Linked DNA regions of Gloeobacter violaceus PCC 7421. Each later gene encodes a partner of the first gene's protein in a complex. Links are inferred from orthologs where the notes say so. Each region holds a gene or a part of one and is shown on either strand. Other genes may lie near its edges.

What was found. Proteins that work in one complex are often made in the same cells at the same time.
Region 2: the proteins of accC (region 1) and accB are in contact, whole or in part, in a solved structure (PDB 8UXZ), measured with the Escherichia coli proteins. The link is inferred for Gloeobacter violaceus PCC 7421 from one-to-one orthologs.
Region 3: the proteins of accC (region 1) and accD are in contact, whole or in part, in a solved structure (PDB 8UXZ), measured with the Escherichia coli proteins. The link is inferred for Gloeobacter violaceus PCC 7421 from one-to-one orthologs.

The regions. Positions count from the first base shown.
Region 1 is NC_005125.1:2,157,967-2,163,635, reverse strand. Bases 1-2,970 are described here. They hold accC (acetyl-CoA carboxylase biotin carboxylase subunit), read left to right. Parts: upstream 1-795; coding sequence 796-2,145; downstream 2,146-2,970. Other genes in these bases: lpxD (UDP-3-O-(3-hydroxymyristoyl)glucosamine N-acyltransferase), read right to left, coding at 2,146-2,970; GLL_RS10425 (TetR/AcrR family transcriptional regulator), read left to right, coding at 1-753. Outside these bases: more of lpxD, read right to left, coding at 2,971-3,267; GLL_RS10410 (YggT family protein), read right to left, coding at 3,654-3,947; GLL_RS10405 (alpha/beta hydrolase), read left to right, coding at 4,021-5,025. UniProt on the Escherichia coli protein: This protein is a component of the acetyl coenzyme A carboxylase complex; first, biotin carboxylase catalyzes the carboxylation of the carrier protein and then the transcarboxylase transfers the carboxyl group to form malonyl-CoA.
Region 2 is NC_005125.1:1,364,998-1,370,411, forward strand. The notes cover bases 896-3,610. They hold accB (acetyl-CoA carboxylase biotin carboxyl carrier protein), read left to right. Parts: upstream 896-1,873; coding sequence 1,874-2,347; downstream 2,348-3,610. Other genes in these bases: GLL_RS06665 (Uma2 family endonuclease), read left to right, coding at 896-1,119; efp (elongation factor P), read left to right, coding at 1,302-1,865; GLL_RS06680 (DUF6761 family protein), read right to left, coding at 2,344-2,598; GLL_RS06685 (bifunctional folylpolyglutamate synthase/dihydrofolate synthase), read right to left, coding at 2,674-3,610. In the rest of the region: GLL_RS06660 (hypothetical protein), read left to right, coding at 1-342; more of GLL_RS06665, read left to right, coding at 463-895; more of GLL_RS06685, read right to left, coding at 3,611-3,918; GLL_RS06690 (hypothetical protein), read right to left, coding at 3,920-4,426; GLL_RS06695 (ABC transporter ATP-binding protein), read left to right, coding at 4,505-5,414. UniProt on the Escherichia coli protein: This protein is a component of the acetyl coenzyme A carboxylase complex; first, biotin carboxylase catalyzes the carboxylation of the carrier protein and then the transcarboxylase transfers the carboxyl group to form malonyl-CoA.
Region 3 is NC_005125.1:1,719,301-1,724,854, forward strand. The notes cover bases 896-3,750. They hold accD (acetyl-CoA carboxylase, carboxyltransferase subunit beta), read left to right. Parts: upstream 896-1,793; coding sequence 1,794-2,708; downstream 2,709-3,750. Other genes in these bases: GLL_RS08345 (LOG family protein), read left to right, coding at 896-1,701; GLL_RS08355 (DUF3067 family protein), read left to right, coding at 2,778-3,065; GLL_RS08360 (hypothetical protein), read left to right, coding at 3,175-3,663. In the rest of the region: GLL_RS08340 (GuaB3 family IMP dehydrogenase-related protein), read left to right, coding at 1-552; more of GLL_RS08345, read left to right, coding at 607-895; GLL_RS08365 (Uma2 family endonuclease), read left to right, coding at 4,102-4,857; GLL_RS08370 (DNA polymerase III subunit gamma/tau), read left to right, coding at 4,909-5,554.

The DNA.
Region 1 (5,669 bases):
CTGCGGGGACAGTGGGTGGCGCCGGTCCAGCGCGGCGAGTTTGTCGATGGGCTGGCAGATCTGGTCTCGGGCCGCGCCGGGGTCGGGGAGGCGGCGGGGATAGCAACCCTTCCGGTCGAGCCTGAGCCCGTTCCATCGGAGGACGCCGGGGCCGACGAGCGGCGCGAACAAACCTTGCGCGCGGCGATGGCGGTGTTTGTGGAGCACGGCTACACCGGGACGAGCATGGATATGGTCGCTGCCCACACGGGGCTGTCCAAGCCGACCCTTTACAGCCACTTTCAAGACAAAGAGGGGCTGTTCTCGGAACTGATTGCCCGGGTGACGATCCGCCGTTCGTTTTTGCTGCTGCAGCCGGGGCTGTTCGACGCGCCGACGGCGGTGGTGTTCGCCAGGCAGGCCGAGGCCCTCCTCGCCAAAATCGACGACCCGGAGTACCACGCGGTGGTGCGCCTGGTGCTCAGGGAGGCGGTGCGTTTTCCGGAACTGGGCAGACTGTACACGCGGACGGTCATGCAACCCGGCTTTCGCCTTTTGGGCACGTTCCTGCAGCACTGCCGCCCGCGGCGGTTGCCCCCGGCGACGCTGACGGTGCTCTACTGCACGCCGCTCATCGGGTTTGTGCTCCTGCACGCGCTGCTCGGGGGCAGCCGGTGGTTCCCCGTGGAGCGCGAGCGCTACAGTGCCTGCCTGGTGCGTCTTTTGACCGGGAGCGCCCCACAGGCCGAGCGCGAAGCGGGCGAAGGGGCGTGATAAGATGAGCGCCGGGATCGGTCTTTTATAGAAGCAACTATTGTGGTCTATTTTCGCAAGATTTTGATTGCCAACCGGGGCGAAGTGGCGCTGCGCATCCTGCGCACCTGCAGCGAACTCGGTATCGGCACCGTGGCGGTACACTCGACGGCCGACGCCCTCTCGCTGCACGTGCAACTGGCCGACCAGGCGGTGTGCATCGGCGAACCGATGGCCAGCAAGAGCTATTTGAGCATTCCGAATTTGATCTCGGCGGCCCTGACGCGCGACTGCGACGCCGTCCACCCGGGCTACGGTTTTTTGTCGGAAAACGAGCGCTTCGCTGAAATCTGCGCCGATCACGGCCTCACTTTTATTGGCCCTTCGCCCCGGGCGATGGTGCTGATGGGCGACAAATCCACCGCCCGCGACACGATGAAGGCGGCGGGGGTGCCCACCGTACCCGGCTCCGAGGGGCTCATCGACAGTGAACAAGAAGCCTACGAGGCGGCCAAAGCGATTGGCTACCCGGTGATGATCAAGGCGACGGCCGGGGGCGGCGGGCGCGGCATGCGCATTGCGGGCAACGAGCGCGACCTCATCAAAATGGTCCAGACCGCCCAGCGCGAGGCGGAGGCGGCCTTCGGCAACCGGGGGGTCTACATCGAGAAGTACCTCGAAGAACCCCGGCACATCGAATTTCAGATTCTCGCCGACCAGCACGGCAACGTCGTGCACCTGGGCGAGCGCGACTGCTCGATCCAAAGGCGCCACCAGAAATTGCTCGAAGAATCCCCCAGCCCCTTTCTCACCCCCGCGATGCGCGAGCGCATGGGGGAGGCGGCCCTACAGGCGGCGAGGTCGATCAACTACGTGGGGGCGGGCACCATCGAGTTTCTGGTCGACAAAAAGGGCGACTTTTACTTCATGGAGATGAACACCCGCATCCAGGTGGAGCACCCGGTCACCGAGATGCGCACGGGTATCGATCTGATCGCCGAGCAGATCCGGATCGCCGCCGGGGAGCCGTTGGGCTACACCCAGTCCGACATCCGCATGGAAGGCCACGCCATCGAGTGCCGGATCAACTGCGAGGATCCCAATAATGACTTTCGGCCCACCCCGGGCACGATCAGCGCCTATCTGGCGCCGGGTGGTCCGGGGGTGCGCATGGATTCTCACCTGTACCCGGGCTATAAGGTGCCGTCCCACTACGATTCGCTCTTGGGCAAGCTGATCGTCTGGGGCCGCAACCGCGACGAGGCCATCCGCCGCATGCGCCGGGCGCTCGCCGAGTGTGCGATCACCGGGGTACCGACCACCATTCCCTTTCACCTGCGGGTGCTCGACAACGCCTGGTTCCTGCGCGGCGACGTCTACACCAACTTTGTCCAGCGACGGATGAGCGAGTGATCAGCCCTGGGGGGCATCGCCGGTCGTCCCGTGGCATTCGAGGGCGACCTTCGGCGGCGCATCGGCCTGGCCGGATTTGCCGTTGGTCTTGAAGGGTTCTTCGAGCACGGCGATCCGCTTTTGCATCTGCTGGACCGACTTTTGCATGTGCGGCAATTGGCGAAACACGGCCGAAGCTTTAAGCCAGGTGTGACTGTCGCTGGCGGGGATGTTGCCGTAGAGCACCTGGTTCGCCTCCACCGATTTCCAGATGCAGGATTTGACCGTGGCGACCACGTTGTCCCCGATGTGCAGATGTCCGGCCACGCCCACCTGACCGGCCAGCATGACGTTGCGGCCCACCGTGCTGCTGCCCGCGAGCCCCACCTGGCCGCAAAGCAGCGTATTTTCGCCGACACTGGAGCCGTGGCCGATCATCACCAGGTTGTCGAGCTTGCTGCCGGATTTGATGCGCGTCTCGCCGATGGTGGCGCGGTCGACGGTCGTACAGGCGCCGATCTCGACGCGGTTTTCGAGCACGACGCTCCCCGACTGGACAATTTTGTACCAGGTGCCGTCGGCTTGTTTGGCATAACCGAATCCATCGGCACCGATCACAGCTCCATTTTGGACGATGCAGTCTTCACCAATCACGACGTGCTCGCGCACGACACAGTTGGAATGGATGGTGCTGTTGCGGCCGATGCGCACCCCCGGGTAGATGGTGCAGTTGGGGTAGACGGTGACACCGTCCGCCAGAACCACGCCCTCGCCGATGACGCTCGAAGCGCCGATGCGCACGTTGTGGCCGCAGACGGCCGTGGGGGCGACGACGGCCGTGGGGTGGACACCGTGGGGTGCCGGCGGGGGCGAATAAAATAATTCGATCGCGTGGGCAAAGGTGAGATAGGGATTGGCGTGCCGCAGCAAAGGCAGGGGCCATGCCGCAGAAGCCTCAAAATCGGCCGGGACGATCGCCGCCGACGCTTTGGTGTGGCGAAGCTTGGCTTTGTATTTTGGGTTGGAAAGAAAGGTCAAATGTCCCGCTTCTGCCTCTTCGATGCCCGCTATACCGACGATGTCGACTTGTCCATCCCCCTCAAGCGCACAGCCGAGCTTCGCTGAAATATCCGATAATTTCATAACACTTTCCATCTGTTGTTTAAGTACAAAGGCGCCGTTCGAGCGCTCGCGAAGACCAGCTGCGCTAGGACTATCGTTCGGCAAGGCCCGGAACCTGTCCGGGGCCTGCCCCACGAAACCGCCTGGGAAATTGTGGCGCGGCACTCCTCGGGGAGCTGCCAGAATATGGGATACAAAAATTTAATCGGCAAATCAAGTTTTCGACCCGGCCCCGGTGGGTCATGCGCAGAGCCCGCTTCAAGAATGATAACAAGATTAAAGCTTTGACGCCCTTATCGCCGCCGGACGGCGGTCGAAACCAGCCCGAATCCACGGAGAATCCGTGGGCGGTTGCGGCCTGGCAAAACCGGCCAAATCCATGCAACAGGCCGCACCTGCTTGGCGACTCAGGCCAGCCTTGTGAGCATTGTAACGATACCTTGCTGGCCGATCAGCAATTCCTGGGCGAGAGCGACGAGGGCAAGCCAGACAAACGGGGTCATATCCACCCCGCCGAAGGTGGGGATGACCTTACGCGTGGGGCGCAAAAACGGTTCGGTGGGCCAGGCGACAAAGTTGTAGGGCGGCCGGTTGAGGTCGAGCTGCGGAAACCAGGTGAGTACGATCCGAAACAAAAACAGCAAAATATAGAGGCTGAACAACAGCCTCAACGCATTCGCCACGATTTCCCAGGTGCCCACGCCAGTCTCCTCGCCGGTTCTGCCGTCTATTTTAGGCCGCAGGCTTGGCTGGATCCGGCTGCGAGGTGCCGCGATGACGATTGAAGCCGACTTTCTCAGGCGCATCCCCGCCGAAGCGCTGCGTACCGAGGAAGGCGTCGATATGCTCGACTTGCTGGACCTGGTGGGGATGTTGCCTTCGACGTTCTCGACGGGTTCGATGCGAGCTTCGACGCCTCGGGGGGCGGGGACTAAACCCTCCGCCCGTGCGTTGCGGCACCTCCCGACGCGGGACTATGCTGAGGCGGCGCCCGTTCCAACTCGGCCGCACCGAATGCATCCGATGCTGGAGAACAAGCCCTTTTTTCTCAAAGCTTCCGCCGAGCGCGTGTGCCTATTGCTGCACGGGCTGGGGGGTGGTCCTTACGAGATGCAGCCGCTGGCCGAATCGCTGTACGCACAGGGGCTTTCGGTGCTGGCGGTGGCCTATCCCGGCCACGACAAACCCGCCCGCCGCATGCCCGCCTCCACGTGGCCCGAGTGGTACGGCCACATCGAGGCCACCTACCGCAAACTCGCAGGGGCGTTTGCAAGCATCAGCGTCGTCGGCTTCTCCACCGGCTGCCCGCTTGCTTTGCACCTGGCGGCGCACTGGCCGGTGGCGAAACTGGTGCTGATCAGCCCCTTTGTCTCCGTACGCCACCGCTGGTTCTATCTGCTGCCGCCGGAGGCTTATCTGTACTCAGTAGGCCGGCTGTTGCCGCAGGTGCCGCGCCGACGTCTGCCGGTGCGCGACCGGGCGATGCGCGAGGCCGCCGAACAAGCCGCCTACTACCGCACCTTCAACCTCTGCGCCGTGCGCAGCGCCCTTGCCCTTGTCGGCACGGTCAAAGCGGAATTGTCCCTGGTGCGCTCTCCGTTACTTATCTTGCAGTCGCGCCGGGACAGCGTCGTGGCCCCCTCGGGGGCCGAGTATATCTACCGCCGGGTACGCTCTCGCGTCCGGCAATTGCACTGGTTTGACAAATCCGACCATATCCTGCCGCTCGATCTCGAACGCAAAGAGGTCTACGAACGGGTGGGCCGATTTTTGCTTTGACGGTTGTTCAAAGAGCGTCCCCCGGCATCGCTTCGTGGGATGGCTTTTCGTCATTTACCTACAGCTCGATTGCAGTTGCAGGGGTGGGGCACGTGTCGGAGCCGGGTGGGTCCACTTTTTGCGTCGGCACCATTCTGCCTAACGACTGATGATGGAGGACAAGTATTGTTGCAGAGTAGGACCCTCCTCGCCCCGGTTTTCCGATTTCAAGAGGCCCATGCAAGTTTGAAGTGCGACAGCACCTGACTGAGCTAAGAATACCTCCCGCGGTGTCCGATAACCAAGCACTTTTCGCGGGCGGTCATTGATCAAGTCCATTGCCCTTTGCACCTGCTCTGGTTTGACTGTCCAAAAATTTGTCGACTTGGGAAAAACTGGCGGAGCAATCCATTCGTATGCTCGTTCAATCCTCGCTCCCAACAATGGTACGGCTTCGCAAAATAACACTCGGCTTCCAGCGCGCCAGTGAGCTCTTGATGACGACTGAACTCCTTGCCATTATCAAACGTGATCGTCTTCACTTTCCCTGCCGCTTCGCTCTGCAGCAACCGGATGCTCAAAGCGGTGACCGGGCCTGCCTTTTTGTTTTTGAGTAGTCCGGTCACTAAAAACTTCGATGCTCTGTCCACGTAGGTGACCAATCC
Region 2 (5,414 bases), 790 kb from region 1 along the record:
GAAAGCAGGATCGTCTCCCGGTGGACGTTGGGGGGTGGCCCGGCTGTGCATCTGGCCGTATCCACCTGGCCATATGTAACGTTTGACTGCTACCTTGTCCGCCTCGATGTCGAGCGCAAGGGATGGGAAACGCTCGCGGGCACAGATCGCACTCGCCTGCTCGAAAATGTCCATTCGCAGCTATACAATTACGACAGCAGGCGGCCTGCCTACCAAAATGTCGCATTTGCCGTCTTGATCGCCGATCTGGAAACTGCGCAGGTCATAGCACAAATCGCCGACACTGAACAACGGACTCGCTGCGCGGGGGTGTGGGGCCAGTACCGGTTTTCGATTCCGTAGGCATCCTGTGCTGCACAATGCCCGACAGCGGAGCTTCCACCTGTGCCCGCCATACTGCCCCCTGCGAGCGCTCAGCCCCGCTAGGATTGGACCACGACGCCATTAGCAAGGATTCGATCGATGAGCGTGACGCTGCAGCTAAAGCAGGTGCAGGTGCAACCGGGACAGCGGCTGGTGCTCGAAGAGGTGAGCTGGCAGCAGTTCGAGGACATTCTCGAAGAACTGGGAGATCACCGGGGTTCCAGGCTGACCTATAGCGACGGGACGTTGGAGATTCGTATGCCGTTGCCGGAACACGAAAAAAACAAAGTTATCCTGGGCGATCTGGTCAAAGTGCTGTTGGACGAACTGGAAATCGATTACGTCTCCTTCGGCTCTACCACGTTCAAGCGGCGGGATCTTGCCAAGGGCTTCGAGCCGGACGATTGTTTTTACATCCGCAACTTTGCTGCGATGGTCGGCAAACAGTGCCTGGACCTCGGGCGAGATCCGCCCCCCGAGCTCTCGATTGAAGTCGATGTCACCTCCCGCACCCAACTCGATGTGTACCGTGCCCTGGGGGTGCCCGAACTGTGGCGTCTGGAGGCGGGGCGGTTGCGCATCGACGTGCTACGGGAGGGCGAGTATATCGAGGTAGAACAAAGCCCCACTTTCCCGGACCTGCCGCTCAAGGAAAACCTGTCCCGGTTTTTGGCCATGGCCCAGAGTGAAGGACCGCGTCTGGCCCTCAAAGCCTTCCGCCAATGGGTGCGCGGGCAAATCGCCGGTCAAGACTAAGTAAGCATTGCAAAACGCATAGCTAAATATTTCTAAATTTTGGGAAGCGTGCGCAACGAAAAGGGCCGACTTGAACCTGTCTGGGATGATTGCACCGGTGCCCCGTTCACCACGCGTGTACACGTTGACGGGGACCGGAGGCTCAAGTTTAATTAGAACGGCCCTTTTACCCCGGCGTATTCATGATCTCAAGCAACGATTTTCGAACCGGCACCACCATCGAACTCGATGGCCAGGTCTGGCGGGTGATCGAATTCTTGCACGTCAAACCGGGCAAGGGATCGGCCTTCGTGCGCACCAAGCTCAAAAACGTCATGACCGGCAACGTCAACGAACGGACCTTCAGAGCCGGCGAGACGCTGCCCCAGGCGGTGGTCGAAAAGCGCGACATGCAGTTTGTCTACCCCCAGGGCGACAACGAGTACGTCTTCATGGACATGGAATCTTATGAGCAAGAAGCGCTCACCCGCGAGACGCTCGGCGACGGCGCCAAATACCTCAAAGAGGGCATGAGCGTCTCGATTCTCAAGTGGCAGGAACGGGTGATCGGCGTCGATTTGCCCAACACGGTCGTCCTCCAAGTGGTCGAGACCGACCCGGGCGTCAAGGGCGACACCGCCCAGGGCGGCACCAAGCCCGCCAAAGTCGAGACCGGTGCTGAGGTTATGGTGCCTCTATTTATCACCATTGGCGAGAAAATCAAAATCGACACCCGCGACAACTCTTACCTCGGCCGGGAAAACTGAGACCGCCTGTGAACATCGATCTTTCCGAAATCCGCGAGCTGCTCGCCATCCTCAACCAGACGGATGTGACCGAACTGACCATCGAAGCGGAGGGCTTTCGCCTGTCCATCCGCAAGGAAAGCGGCAAGACCGTCGTCCAGACCGGGGTGGGCAGTCCACCGGCCCCGGTCGCCCCGGCGGCACCCGTGGTAAACGAGGCGCCGGCCCCACCCCCTGCACCCCCCGCCACACCCGATCGACCGACGATCGACGTGGTGTCCCCGATGGTCGGCACGTTCTACCGCGCTCCATCGCCGGACGCCGCCAACTTCGTGGAGGTGGGCGATGTCGTGCGCGTCGGTCAGACCGTCTGCATCATCGAGGCGATGAAGTTGATGAACACCATCGACAGCGAGGCCGCCGGCCGCGTGGTCGAGATTCTGGTCGAAAACGGCGAACCGATCGAATACGGCCAGAAGCTGATGCGCCTGGAGCCGGTCTAGGATCGCTCCTCTTCGGGCTGGGGCCGCAGTTCCGGCGGCTCGAGATTGTCGGAGTTGGCCAGGAAGCCCCTTATCTCCTGCTCCAGCCGCATGATCTGCGTGGGATCGAGTTCTTGGCCGTAGCGCAGGGCAGTGATGAAGCCCTCGGAAAACAGGCGCAACTCCTCGCTGCGGTAGCGACGGCGCCACAGTTCTACCAGGGTGTCGGACAGCCGCTGGTAGTAGCGAATGGTTTTGGGGTCTTGCAACATGGTGATTCCAGAAGATGCCGCTCACGACGATCGTTGCACCAAGCGGCACCGGCGGCAACCGGTTGTAAACAATTTCTAAGGCCCATCGAGTCGGGGAGGCCAGCTGCTGCGCGCTTCGACGACCCGCTCAGCCGGATACCAGCGCGAGCGCAACCGGCCCACCAGGTACAGCGAGCCGGTGACTACGACAATCTGGTCGGGTTGGCGCCGGTGCAGAGCGAATGCCAGGGCGGCTTCCGGGTTCGGGGCCGGTTCGACGCGCTCGAACCACTCCTGTGCCTGTCGGGTCAGTTCTGCGAGATCCGTGGGGAGTTTGCCGGGTACCTCGATCGGGCACAGTACGAGCGTGCGGGCCAACCGCGAGAGAATCTTGAGCATCGGGCGGTGCGACTTGCCTGCAAGGGCGCCGAACAGGACGACCGCCGGTCTGCCGTGCAGCTGACGAACCAGATAGGCCAGCTTCTCGGGGTTATGGGCGCCGTCCAGCCAGACCCACTGCTGCACCCCCATCGGCTCCAGCCTGCCGGGTAGGCGAACTGCCTGCGGGGGCAGGCGTGGGGCAGGCGTCCCCCGGCAAACTTCAAAAAGCGCCCCGGCAAGGGCGGCGTTGTCGGCGGGTGTGCAACGCACCGGCGCTCCGTAGCTGGCCGCCTCTCGTTGAATGATTTGTAAGGGTAAACCGCGGGCGGCGGTTACTACCGGCGCGGCGCTCTTGATGAGACCCGCTTTTTGCCAGGCGATATCTGCAAGGGTCGGCCCGAGTAACGCGACATGGTCGAGGCCCACGGTCGTAATGGCCACTGCCCGAGCTGCGAGGGCGTTGACCGGGTCGAAGCGACCGCCGCAACCCACCTCGAAGACGCCCACTTGCGCTCCGTGTCGCCGCATCGCCTCGGCCGCCAGTACCAGCGAGACAGCCCCATAGCGCCGCCGCAGGTGGGCCGGATCGCGCCACGCTTCCAAATGGGGCCAGATCCATTCCACTAGTTCGGCAAATTCTGCCCCGCCGATGTATTGGCCGTCCAGGCGAATCTTTTCGGTGGCCACCTGCAGGTAGGGCGAGGTGTGCAGGCCGACGCGCACCCCCGCCCGCTCGCAATGGGCGGCGAGCCCGGTCGCCACCGAACCCTTGCCGCTGGTGCCCCCCACCAGCACGCACTCCATCGTCCGATCCGGAGCGCCGACCCTGTCGAGCAGGGCACGGGTCCCAGCGACCAGTTCGGCGCCCCCCACCGCCGCGGGCTGCAGGCGGCTATTGCCTACCAGCAGCGATTCGAGCCGCCGGTTCGCCTCGGCGTACAAAGCGAAAGTACCGGCCAAATTACGCCTCCTCGACGGCGCGGCTGAGGGCCAGATCCGACTCCCAGTAGCCGAAGCAGACTTTCTCGCTCGCAACAGCCAGAAAATGGCGCTCGCACTGCAAGGTCAACTGCATCCAGAAGTGCATCAGTTCTTCTTCGCGCACGATGAGCGGGTAGAGCCCTTCTCCGACCATCACCTGCAAATAGTTGTCCTCGGTGAGCAGATTCTCGAAGCGCACCAAGCCGCCGTAGCCGTGCTGGTCGACGTCCATTGCGAGCCTGCGGCCGTGTTCATCGAACTCGGGGGTGATCACCAGCCCAATGGCAGGGGGCTGCTCGCTCAGCACATGGAGCCTTTCGGCGCCGTCGCGCAGCTGCTGCGCCTCGGCGGGGGAGCAATAGACGATCTCCGCCCACAGCAGCACCCCTTCGCGCCAGCGCGTGCGCGGCGGCAGGGTAGTCGCCTCACCGCGCTCGCGCCGGGAGCGCAACTCAAATTGCAGTTTTTGGGTGGCGGACGGGTGCATGGCGAGCCGGTCCTTCGGCTTTCTGGGATCTATGCTGTTTGAATTGGCCGAACATTTCCAGAAAATTCGGAGGGTCAGGTGGGTCAAGTAGAACTGTCCGGCGTCGGTAAGCGCTTCGAGCAGTACACGGCACTGCAACGGATCGATCTTGACATTGCCCCCGGCGAATTGTTGGTGCTGGTGGGACCGAGCGGCTGCGGCAAATCGACCCTGCTGCGCACGATCGCCGGACTGGAGACCATCGACGCAGGCGAGATGCGCATCGGCGGCCGACTGGTGGCCGGGGCAAAAGCCTTTGTGCCCGCCCGCGAACGCGACGTGGCCATGGTGTTTCAAAATTATGCGCTCTATCCGCACATGAGCGTTGCCGACAACCTCGCCTTCGGTCTGCGCATGCGTGGGGTAGCTTCCGAGGATCGCCGCCACAAAGTGCGGGAGATGGCCAAGTTGCTGGGCCTTGAAGCACTCCTGGACCGCAAGCCCGCCCAACTGTCGGGCGGTCAGCAGCAGCGCGTCGCGGTCGGTCGCGCGCTGGTGCGCGACCCGCAGGTGTTCTTGCTGGACGAACCGCTCTCGAACCTGGATACCGAACTGCGAAACCAGACGCGCAGCGAACTGAAGCGCCTGCACCAGCGCCTGTCGACGACAATGATCTACGTCACTCACGATCAAGTGGAGGCGATGACCCTGGCGGACCGCATCGCCGTGATGGAAAAGGGCCACCTGCGGCAGGTGGGCACCCCCGAGCAGATCTACGCCGAGCCCGAAAACGTCATGGTCGCCCAGTTTTTGGGCCACCCGCCTATGAACCTGTTCGAAATCGTGCGCGGTGGGCACAGCTGGTTGTGGCAGGGAGAAGCGCTTGCCCTTCCCGAAGCCGCCCAGGCCCGGTTGAAGCAATGTACGAGCGAACAGGTTCGGCTTGGGGTGCGACCGGAGGCTATCTGTCCCCATCCAGAAGCGGCGATGCCTCGGGGAAAATTCACCG
Region 3 (5,554 bases), 440 kb from region 1 along the record:
ATGCAGGCCGGGGCGGCGGCGGTGCTGGTGGGGATCGGCCCGGGGGCCGCCTGCACCAGCCGCGGCGTGCTGGGTGTCGGCATTCCCCAGGCGACGGCGGTTAGCGATTGTGCCGCGGCCCGCGACGATTATTTTGCCCAGACCGGCCGCTACGTGCCGGTGATTGCCGACGGCGGCCTGGTCACCGGCGGCGACATCTGCAAGTGCATCGCCTGCGGTGCCGACGGCGTGATGATCGGCTCGCCCTTCGCCCGGGCGGCCGAGGCTCCCGGCAACGGCTTCCACTGGGGCATGGCCACCCCAAGCCCGGTGCTGCCCCGCGGCACGCGCATCAAAGTGGGCACCACCGGCACCCTCGCCGAGATCCTGCGCGGACCGGCGCGCCTCGACGACGGCACCCACAACCTGCTGGGATCGCTCAAGACTTCGATGGGCACCCTCGGGGCCAAAGATCTCAAGGAGATGCAGCAAGTCGAGGTCGTCGTCGCCCCTTCGCTTTTGACCGAGGGCAAGGTTTATCAGAAAGCCCAGCAATTGGGCATGGGCAAGTAGCAGCGATCCCCGGCCACCAAATCGGCGGGCCGATGGGGCTGGATTTCCCATAACATGGTAGTCATGGATACCCTACGTCCCACTGCCTTATCCCGCGAACTCGATACCCTTCTTAAACGGCTTGCGGACCATCCCCACGGCGAGCTGATTGCCCGGACCTTGCAGCAGATTGTGCAGATCAGCAACGCTCCGGAGCGCACCCGCCTCGACTGGAAGATTATCAACAACGCCCTGCAGGACATGGAGCAGGCGTTTCGGATCTTTGCACCCTACGCCAACCGCCGCAAAGTGGCGATCTTCGGCTCCTCGCGCACCGGCCCCGGCACCGCCATCTTCGAGCACGCCCGCGCCTTTGCCCACCGGGTGGTGGAGCGCGGTTTCATGGTGGTGACCGGCGCCGGGGGCGGTGTGATGGAAGCGGGCAACGCCGGGGCTTCCACCGAAGAATCGTTTGGCCTCAACATCAGTCTGCCCTTCGAGCAGGGAGCCAACCCCCACATCGACGGCGACGCCAAGCTGATTCACTTTAAGTACTTCTTCACCCGCAAGCTGTTTTTTGTGCGGGAGACGGACGGGTTTGCCCTGTTTCCGGGGGGTCTGGGTACCCAGGACGAGTGCTTCGAGGTGCTGACGCTGTTGCAGACGGGCAAGGCGGCGATGCTGCCCCTGGTGATGGTCGACCTGCCCGGGGGCGACTACTGGCAAAGTTGGGACGCCTATTTGCGCACGCAGCTGTTGGGCCGCGGCCTTATCTCGCCCGCCGACGTCAATCTCTACCGGATCACCGACGACATCGACATTGCCTGCGACCACATCTGTCAATTTTATCGCGTCTACCATTCCAGCCGTTACGTGGGCTCGCAGCTGGTCATTCGCTTGCAGCAGGAATTGTCCGACGGGTTTGTCGAATCGCTCAACGACCACTTTTACGACATCCTCGACCAAGGGCGGATCGCCAAAAGCCCGGCGCTCGCGCGCGAAGAAAACGACAAGGCCCACCCGCTCCCCAGGCTGGTGCTCCACTTCGACCGGGCGAGCTTCGGACGCCTGCGCATGCTCATCGACGCCATCAACAATTACGAACCGTCGCGGGATCTGCACACCGACCCGGCGGTGCGGCTCGGAGGCGGCTGCGGTACAAATCTGTAAAACCACCGTTGACAAACCGGACGCCATTGCAAAAGTAGGTATAATGACGCGGTACGGCTTTCACACTGGCGCCCGGTTTTGGAGAGCACTCTATGGATCTGATCGAATGGTTTAAGGACCGGCGCAAGAATGGCCGGCTCAGCAAAGAAGAGCGCCAGCGCGAGATCGCCGACGGTCTTTGGACCAAGTGCGTTTCGTGCGCTGCGCTGCACTACACCAAAGATTTTCAGCTCAATTTGTGCGTCTGCCCGGCCTGCGGTCACCATGAGCGGGTGGGTGCTCCCGAGCGTATCCCCCAACTGGTGGACCCCGACAGTTGGGTTTCCACCGATGATCATCTGCTCGCCAACGATCCGCTTGGCTTCAACGACATCAAGAGCTACCCCGAGCGCCTCGCCCAGGCGCGCGAGAAGACTGGGCTTTCCGACGCCATCGTCACGGGGCTTGCCACCCTCGAAGGTCGGCCGATCGCCCTTGGAGTGATGGATTTTCGGTTCATGGGCGGCAGCATGGGCTCGGTGGTGGGTGAGCGGATCACCCGGCTGGTCGAGCGGGCCACCGCCGAGCGGCGGGCGGCGATTCTGGTGTGCGCCTCGGGTGGGGCGCGCATGCAGGAAGGCGTGCTCTCGCTGGTACAGATGGCCCGCACCAGTGCGGCACTGCAGAACCACCGCTCCGACCGGCAGCTGTTCGTCTCAGTGCTCACCAACCCAACTACCGGCGGCGTGACGGCAAGTTTTGCGATGCTGGGCGACATTATCCTGGCGGAGCCCAAGGCCACGATCGGTTTTGCCGGTCGCCGCGTTATCGAGCAGACTCTGCGCCAGAAATTGCCCGAAGGGTTTCAGACTGCGGAGTTTTTGCTCAAACACGGATTTGTCGATCGCATCGTCGAGCGCGCCCAGTTGCGCCCGACGCTTGCCAGGATTCTGCGCCTGCACGGGGTGGGGCAGGTGCAGGCCTACCGCCCGTCGCCCCAGGCTTCGCTTGCCCAGGAGCAACAGTAGTCACAGGCGGGATATAGCTCCCAGAGCGCAAGGCGGCTATCGTTGAGGTTGGCCACGGTTGATGCAGCGATGACAGGCACGCAACTGCGGGATTTTCTGCAGCGCAAGTGGGGAAGACCCTACGACGTTCGACTATTTCGCCGCGGCGATCGCCTGTATTTGCAGGTGATGTGGCGCTACCTGGGGCAGGGAACCTTTGCCCTGAGCGAAGCCCAGTACGACGCACACCTCGAGCGCATTGGCCGGCAGTTGCGCGAACTGGGTGTCGAGGAGCAGGTGATCGCCTTTTTGGAGCGCACCCGCGAGAAGCCGCGCATCGGCCGGGCGGTGTCGCTGCCTTTACAGCTGCCTGAATAACCTCTCATCTGCTTTTCATATCGGGCTTAGGGCGCTTTGCGACGGTTGAAGTGGGCTTGCGGAGCGACTTCGCTTCAGCCCTACCTTTCAGCTCGGTAAGGATGATCCCATGCAAAAAAAGCTGGCCCTGGCCCTGGGGATGTGTTTGCTGTTGCAATGGCCTTTGTTGGCGGAGACCCGTCCCAAATATGCCGTTGATCTGGGCGGCGGTCGGATGGGGATGGCCCATCTGCGCGAAGGTGGACGGCTTTTGGATCTTTACGGCGCCAACAGCCGCTATGTGAGCACTTTCAGGCTTCAGCGCGCCGAGCACCATTTTCAGGATGCGAGCGGTTCCTTTGCCTGGTACGCCGCCAATGAAAAGGGCAATGTGATTCTTTTTCGCGACGGCAGACCGGGGCTAGTGCAGCTTGAAGGCCAGGCAGGCGGTGCTGCGCTTCTGGCCCAGGGTTTATTTTTTTTGGAGCGCGGCATCGCGACGCAGGAGGCAACCCGGATGCTGCGCCAGGCGGCGGAGCGCTTCGAAGCCGAAGGGGATGCGGCCGGAGCCGAGCAAGCCCGCGCAGCCCTCGCTCGGCTCGAAGGCACCGGCGGTTAGGGCGGTTTTTTTCGTTGCCCGGGCAACGACGGCAAGTTGTCTGGAAACCTTGATGGTCGAGGGTTTTTGCCATGACACCCGGCGGTTGGTGTGGCACGACAGTCTGTGGAGCGAGAGGCGGAACCCCCTTCGGGTTCCCCTCTCGCGCTCTCCAACCTCCCCGCGTCGAGGGGGTGCCACCCCCCCGACACCCCCCGGACTTAGCGGCATGGTTGGGAACGAGGCTTGGTGGGTGGGATCGGTTTATTCTTCCAGGGCCTGCACGACGCGTGTCGACTGCGGCGATGGGGCTGGCTGGTCGTTGGGCTGCAAGTGTATCGGAGAGTGAGGCAGTTTAAATGCCGTGCATAATCTGATGGGTAGTGTCCGGCGGCGGGCGGGTTGGTGGACAAATGCACGCAGCCCCATAAGATGAAAGCAAGCGCGCGACCAAAAGCCATGTGGTACTACGATCCCACCCGCCCTCTGCCCTCCTCGGCGGAGCTTCCCGACTCCGACGATGCCCCCGTGGATAACGAACTGCAGGAACTGATTCCCGTACTGCTGCGCTCGATTCTCGACGAGCTGTGGCAGGAGCGCCGCGACTGGCTGTTTGCCATCGACATGGGCGTCTACTACGACCCCGAGCTGCCCGCTATCGTCCCCGACGGCTTCATCAGCCTGGGCGTCGAGCGGGTCATCGATGAGAATTTGCGCCCGAGCTATGTGCTCTGGGAAGAAAACGGCATCGTCCCCTGCTTCGTGCTGGAGGTGGTCTCCCAGACCTACCGGGGCGAGTACGACAAGAAACTGCAGCAGTACGCGCGCCTGGGCGTGCCCTGCTACGCCGTATACGACCCGAGCTTGAGCCCCCGGCGGCGACGGCGGCACGCGCCGCTGGAGGTTTACAGGCTGGTGGATGGGGCTTACCAGTTGCAACCGACTGAGGGGCCAGTCTGGATACCGCAGTTGCAGCTTGCCCTCGGGCGGGAAGCCGGCACTTTCCGGGCGGTGACGCGCGAGTGGCTCTACTGGTACGACGAGCGGGGAAACCGCTACCCCACCCCAGGCGAACTGCTCGAACAATCCCGGCAGCAACTGCGCCTTGAGCAGCAGCGCGCCGAACAGGAGCGACAAAGAGCCGAGCAGGAGCGACAAAGAGCTGAGGTTCTGGAGCGGCGCCTGCGCGAACTGGGCGTCGATCCTGACGGTTGAAGGGCGGCCCGCCGCCAGTGGTCATAATGGAACTTTCCACCGGTCCTTGCCATGGCCTACGAGCCCCTGCACCATAAATACCGCCCCCAGCGCTTCGGTGATGTGGTGGGGCAGGGACCGATCGTCACCACCCTCACCAACGCCCTCAAAGCGGGTCGCATCGCCCATGCGTATTTATTCACCGGCTCGCGGGGCACCGGTAAAACCACTACCGCCCGGTTGATCGCCAAGGCCCTCAACTGCATCCACGGTCCCACCCCCGACCCCTGCGGGCGCTGCGAACAGTGCCTGGCCATCGCCACCGGCAGCGCCCTCGATGTCATCGAGATCGACGCCGCCTCGAACACCGGCGTCGACAACATCCGCGAACTCATCGAGCGCGCCCAGTTCGCTCCGGTCCAGAGCAGACAAAAAGTATACATACTTGACGAAGTTCATATGCTCAGCTCTGCAGCGTTCAATTGCCTGCTCAAGACGCTGGAGGAGCCCCCCGCGCATGTAACCTTTGTACTGGCTACTACCGATCCCCAAAAAGTGTTGCCCACGGTGATTTCGCGCTGCCAGCGCTTCGATTTTCGGCGTATCCCGCTTACGGACATGGTCAAGCATCTGGAGGAGATCGCCTGGAAAGAGGACATCGACATCGAGCACGAAGCGGTCGAACTGGTGGCGCAGATTGCCCAGGGGGGATTGCGCG